2 regions of the Catenibacterium faecis genome follow, and region 2 is predicted to be linked to the other one. Evidence: predicted binding sites of a transcription regulator. Region 2 holds the regulator's gene; the other holds the start of a gene.

Region 1 (3,433 bases), on a different contig from region 2:
TGAACCTGTACCTGAAGTAGTTGGGATACATACTAACTTAGCTTTCTTACCAAGTTCTGGGAACTTGAATGCTCTCTTTCTGATATCCATGAATTTCTGCTTGATGTCATCGAAGTTAACTTCTGGATGTTCATACATTAACCACATAACTTTAGCAGCATCCATTGAAGATCCACCACCGATAGCGATGATTGTATCAGGCTGGAAGCTCTTCATGATTTCAAGACCCTTAAGAGTCATATCTAAAGATGGATCTGGTTCAACGTCGATGAATAAGTCAACGTCTACTTTGTTACGTCTTCTCTTGATAACATCTTCGATCTTTCCTACATAACCAAGGTCATACATACCTCTGTCTGTAACGATCATTGCTTTCTTCATTTCCTTCATATCTCTAAGATATCTGATTGAATTTCTTTCGAAATAAATCTTTGGAGGAAGTTTAACCCATTGCATATTGTTGTTACGTCTCCCTATTCTCTTAATATTTAGTAAGTTAATAGCACTTACGTTGTTTGATACTGAGTTATGACCATAAGAACCACAACCAAGTGTTAATGAAGGTAAGAATGCATTGTATACTGAACCGATACCACCGAATGTAGATGGAGCGTTTTCAATAATACGGATAGCTTTGATTCTCTTACCGAATGCTTTAGAAATTTCATGATTAGTAGTATGGATTGCAGCTGAATGTCCTAAACCGTTGAATTCAACAGTCTGAGCAGCCTTTTCAATACCATCTTCTGTAGAGTTTGCTTTGATCATACCTAATACTGGAGAAAGTTTTTCTCTAGTCATTGGTTCATTAGGACCGATTTCCTTAACTTCGCAAACTAAGATCTGAACATCATCAGCTACTTTGAAACCAGCCTGTTCAGCGATCCAAGTAGCGTTCTTACCTGGAACAATGCTGTTTAATCTAGCTTCATTTACGTTTTCACTGTATGCTGTTGCACCGAACATGAACTGTTCAAGTTTCTTCTTTTCTTCAGCATTACAGAAATGTACATGATAACGACCAAGTTCTTTCTTGAATTCATCATAGATTTCGTGATCTACAACAACAACCTGTTCAGATGCACAAATCATACCATTATCGAATGATTTTGATAAATAAATATCGTTTGCTGCCATTTTGATTTTACAAGACTTTTCTACGTATGCAGGAACGTTACCAGCACCTACACCTAAAGCAGGTTTACCACAAGAGTAAGCAGCCTTAACCATTGCGTTACCACCAGTAGCTAAGATAGTAGCAACACCTGGATGATTCATTAATGCACTAGTTGCATACATAGTTTTCATTGGTAACCACTGGATTACGTTCTTAGGAGCACCAGCTTTTACTGCAGCATCTAACATTACCTTAGCAGCCATAACTGAACAGTCATGAGCACCTGGGTGGAATGAGAAGATAATTGGGTTTCTAGTCTTCATAGCGATTAAAGACTTAAAGATAACTGTAGAAGTTGGGTTTGTTACTGGAACGATACCACAAACAACACCAACTGGTTCAGCGATTTCAGTGATACCAGTAAGTGGATCTTCATTAATAATACCTACAGTCTTTGTATGACGCATGTTGTTAGTAACATATTCACAAGCGAATAAGTTCTTAACAGCTTTGTCTTCAAATACACCACGGCCAGTTTCTTTTACTGCAGCTTCTGCAAGAACACCGTGCTTATCAAGACCAGCAACTGACATCTTTGCTACGATGTAGTCAACAGTTTCCTGGTCAAAACCTTCGAATTCGTCTAATGCTGTTAATGCGTTATTAACTAACTCATCAATGCAAGCATCAGTCTTTTCTTCTGTCCATTCTTCAACTTTCTTTTCGACTTTCTTATCAGCCATTTTTATATCCTCCATTGACCAAAATATTTCTTATTCATATTTTGTAAGTTCACTATACATGACTTCTTGTGAAAAAACAAGCATACTTTTGTGAAAATTTACACAATTTGTAGAATGCATTTACTGTAAACGTTTGCAGTTTAGGGATATCCGATTAGGTGTTTTTCTGCTTAGTTTATATCAAAAATTTAAATTATAATTATTTTTTATAGTGATAGAATACTCTCAAAATTGTGAACGTTTTCTTTTAACATCTTTCGCTGAACGTATCTACAGTCTTTAATATCTCTCTTGCAATATTCATCTTATCCTTAAACAAGGCACTCATACTACCAATTGACTTGAAAGGATCCTGTAACAAAACCTTCTTGTCTTCAATGAAACCATTCTTCACAATATAATCTACTAATAACTCTACAAAGTGAATCTGTCTAGAATTCAAGCTCTGATCATCTAAGAAACGTGAGAATTCAGCCATAGCTGCTTGTCTATCTAATCCCACTATCTTTCTAATTAATCTTGTGATAGGTGTATCACCAAAATGTAATCGATAATCGTCTTTACTTCTCAGGTCTATCCATAACAAGTTTTCTAGATGTTTCATTTCATATAATAAGATTCTTATACAAAATAACTAGTACTTTTATGTTAACAGTTCTCTATATTATGTGTATTTATACAGTCAATAAATGCTTTCTTTATCTTACTTATACCATAAAATAAAACAACCCTTTCGGGTTGTCCTATGACTTCTTGCTCACGGCATATTAAAAATTATAGTAAGAATACAATCCTATTAATCCTAGAACTAACATAATTAACAAAATTGAAAAAATTATTTTTTTGTTTTTAAATTCATGCTAATCTCTCATTCTTATAATTTCTTTAATGTTTCTTCTACATCATCTAGAATCTGACTGAACTTAGTTAAAGCTCTAGATACAGGTTCTGGTGTACTAAAATCTACACCTGCATGCTTTAATTCATCTAATGGATAAGCACTACCACCCATTGATAAGAATTCTAAGTATTTCTTTACTGCACCATCTTCATTATTAAGAATTGCTTCACTTAGCGCAACTGCTGCACAATAACTTGTTGCATACTTATATACATAGAATGGTCTATAGAAATGAGGAATTCTAGCCCATTCATACTGTACTTCATCATCAATGACTAGATCTTCACCAAAATAATCTTTGATCAAGTTCTTATATAATGTATTCATGCTTGCTGCAGTGATGGCTTCTCCTCTTTCTGCCATGGCATGTGCATCTCTTTCAAATTCTGCAAACATTGTCTGACGATAAACTGTTCCCTTGAAACCTTCTAGATAATGGTTTAATAAAGCTAAACGTTCTTTAGGTTCAGTTGTCTTCTGTAATAACTGTTCTACAAGTAAGTTTTCATTGACTGTAGAAGCCACTTCAGCCACAAAGAGTGTATAGTCTGCATTTTGTGGTGTCTGTGTATGGTTAGAAAGCCATGTATGCTGTGAATGACCCATTTCATGGGCAATTGTACTAACACTATCTAATGTGCCTGTAAAGCTTGTGAGGATGTATGGATTAGA
Region 2 (3,433 bases):
CTGCAACTGTCTTGTTGTCATCATTTAAACGCATATAGAACGCTTTGATTTCTTTTGGATAATCTGTTAAGAATACAGGACCACCTACAACTTCTTCACAGATATAACGTTCATGTTCAGCATTTAAATCAATACCCCATTCAACCTTGTTGTCAAACTTCACATCAGCTTTTAATAGATGATCAATAGCTTCTGTATAAGTCATACGTGCAAAGTGAGAATCTCTAACCTTTGTGATACGGTTGATACAATCATGGTCAACCATCTGTTCAAAGAATTTCATTTCTTCTGGAGCATTATCTAAGCAGTACTGAATACAATATTTAACCATTTCTTCAATTAAACACATATCATCTTCAAGATCCGCAAATGCGATTTCTGGTTCTACCATCCAGAATTCACTGGCGTGTCTTGATGTATTTGAGTTTTCAGCTCTGAATGCAGGACCAAAAGTATATACATCTCTAAATGCCATAGCGAATGCTTCTACATGTAACTGTCCTGTTACTGTTAAGTATGCTTCTTTTTCAAAGAAATCCTTAGAGAAATCAGTATCATCAATAGTTGTGACTCTAAACATTTCTCCAGCACCTTCACCATCATTAGATGTAATGATTGGTGTATGTACATATACGAATCCCTGATCCTGGAAGAACTCATGAATAGCCATAGATAATACAGATCTTAATCTGAAGATAGCATAGAATGAGTTTGCTCTTGGTCTTAAATGAGGGATTTCTCTCATAAATTCAAAAGAATGTCTCTTCTTCTGTAATGGATAATCACTATCACAGTCACCTTCAAGAATAATTTCAGTGGCTTCTACTTCAAATGGCTGTTTTGCATCAGGTGTTAATTTTAATTTACCTAATACATGAATAGCTGAACCAGTTGAGATATGTGAAACTTCATCAAAGTTCTTTAATTTTTCTTTTAAGTAAACAACCTGGCAGTTTCTAAAATAAGAACCATCATTTAATGCGATGAATCCTAGTTTACCACTATCTCTATTTGTTCTTACCCATCCTTCTAATTCTACATACTCTACGTTATCTGTTTCTACAGCGTTATCTGCACGACAGATTTCATAAAGTTCTCTTACTGTCATAAATTCAAACATCCTTCTTACTCCTTTGTATTTGATTTCATTTTTAATTCTAATTCTTGTATTGCGACAACAACATCCACATTCTGTACTTCTACTCCCTGAGGTACAATGAAATGAGAGTGGGTGAAGTCTACAATGCCTTTAATCCCTAATGCTACTAAGCGGTCCACCATTTCCTGTACATTATCAGAAATTGCGAGAATCGCAATCTTACAGTCCTTAGGGAATGTTTTTTCCAAATCATCACTCTTATGAATCTTGACACCAAAACGTTCACCTTCAATATTAGCATCTTTATCATAAGCACAGACAATCTGTCCCACTGTATATTTCCAGCGGTTATATTTCAAAATAGCTGATCCTAAGTTACCTACACCAATGAGAATAATAGGTTCATCAAGTCCTAAACCTAAGAAATCACTGAGTGTTTCAATCATCTCTTTTGTATCATAACCATAGCCTCTTTTACCAAGTGTATTCTTCTGAGGCAAAAAGCCAAAATCACGACGAATAGTCGTATCCTGGATATGAGTAACTTCTGCAAGTTCACTCGATAAGAAGTTTTCCTTACCTTCATGTCCCATAACTCTTAAAGCCTTCAAATAAACAGGAAAACGTGTCATCGTCGCACGTGAAATTTTCTGTTTCTTTTCATTACTCATAGTTATCTCCTACACTTTCTGCCTCTAAGTCATAATCCGGCTTAACAGATAAGTCCAAAGGGGCAAACATATTATATTTATACATAATACTTGCAGCAGACGCAATCATTGCTGCATTATCTGTACAATACTTCAATGGTGGAAAAATAACAGGAATATCACTTGTACTCATTTTTTCTCTGAGACCTTTGTTCGCACTTACACCACCTGCTACAATAATCTGTTTTACACCAAGATCATGAGCAGCTGCTAAAGCTTTAGAAGCAATCGTATCCATAGCCACATCCTGGAATGAGCAGGCTAAGTCATTGCCATTGATTTCCTCTCCTCTTTGGTCTGCATTATGCTTTAAGTTGATGACAGCGCTCTTTAAGCCACTGAAGCTGAAGTTATAGCTTCCATCATCAAGTGGTTTAGGAAGTGTATAGCTATGAGTTCCCTCATGTGCCATTTTATCTAATACAGGTCCTCCAGGATATGGAAGATGTAAAACACGTCCTACCTTATCATAGGCTTCTCCAATCGCATCATCAAATGTTGTACCAATGACCTCAAAAGAGAATTCCTTTTTCATATAAACAAGTTCTGTATGTCCTCCTGAAACAACTAATGCCATTGCAGGATATTCAATATCATTTACTAGTTCATTGGCATAAATATGCCCCGCAATATGATGTACACCAATCAAAGGCTTATTTAAGTAAATAGCCAATGTCTTGGCTTCCTGCATTCCAACATGCAAAGAACCTACAAGTCCTGGTCCTTTAGTGACTGCAATTGCATCAATCTCCTCAATAGAAATATCTGCCTGACTAAGTGCTTCCTTTAAAACAGTGCTGACACATTCAACATGTTTACGACTGGCAATTTCTGGAACAACACCACCATATTGTTTATGGATATCAATCTGTGATGCAACAACATGACTTAATAACTCTTTTCCATCCTTAAGGATTGCAACACTCATTTCATCACAACTTGATTCAATAGCTAGAATAACAGCCATTATTTTTCCTCCTTTCTTACCATGAGATAGGCATCCTCATGGTCTGCATAATAATCTTTACGTATAGCACATATCTCATAGCCATACTTCTTATATAAACGAATCGCACGTTCATTTGATACACGTACTTCCAAACTATAATTCATACATCCTTTATTATGTCCTTCTTTTAATCCATAATCCATCAATAACTTAGAAAGACCTTTTCCCTGATAATTTGGATCAATACCAATTGTAGTCAGTTCACAGTTTTCATAAGCATACCAGAATCCTGCATAACCAACAATTTTGTCATCTACAAGAACATAATAATGAGCATAATCATTTGTCTTTAATTCATGAAGAAAATCTTCTTTAGACCAGGCAGGGGAAAACAATAACCCTTCTAGTCTTTCAATCTCATCAAGATCTTCTTCCTGCATTTTTCTTAATAACATGCTTTTTTAGCCTCAACATCTTTAATATAAGTTGGTACTAATAGATCAACATTCTTGATTGGATCAGCCATCTGAGCTAATGCATAAATATTAGCACAAAGATCACATTCTTTTTCATTTAATCCAAGACAGCCTACTTCACCTACAAGTTCAAAGTCTTCATATTCAGCACGTAATTGTGCAAAGTCTTCTAAAGTCATGACCTGTTCCTTAATTAAAG

What was found. The regulator Rex, encoded in region 2, represses fermentation and respiration genes when NADH is low (regulators of the CRP and FNR family bind a similar motif). The targets are predictions, from matches to a motif close to GTGAANNNNTTCAC.
Region 1: the regulator Rex is predicted to act here: its motif matches at 1,951-1,964, upstream of adhE (bifunctional acetaldehyde-CoA/alcohol dehydrogenase).

Annotation. Positions count from the first base shown of each region.
Region 1 covers NZ_JACRWG010000033.1:10,478-13,910, forward strand. The annotation lists gene adhE (bifunctional acetaldehyde-CoA/alcohol dehydrogenase) at 1-1,860, opposite strand, end outside; gene H8909_RS08255 (type I restriction-modification enzyme R subunit C-terminal domain-containing protein) at 2,108-2,464, opposite strand; gene pepF (oligoendopeptidase F) at 2,735-3,433, opposite strand, start outside.
Region 2 covers NZ_JACRWG010000031.1:21,950-25,382, forward strand. The annotation lists gene asnS (asparagine--tRNA ligase) at 1-1,120, opposite strand, end outside; gene H8909_RS08010 (redox-sensing transcriptional repressor Rex) at 1,126-1,770, opposite strand; gene tsaD (tRNA (adenosine(37)-N6)-threonylcarbamoyltransferase complex transferase subunit TsaD) at 1,763-2,776, opposite strand; gene rimI (ribosomal protein S18-alanine N-acetyltransferase) at 2,776-3,213, opposite strand; gene tsaB (tRNA (adenosine(37)-N6)-threonylcarbamoyltransferase complex dimerization subunit type 1 TsaB) at 3,204-3,433, opposite strand, start outside.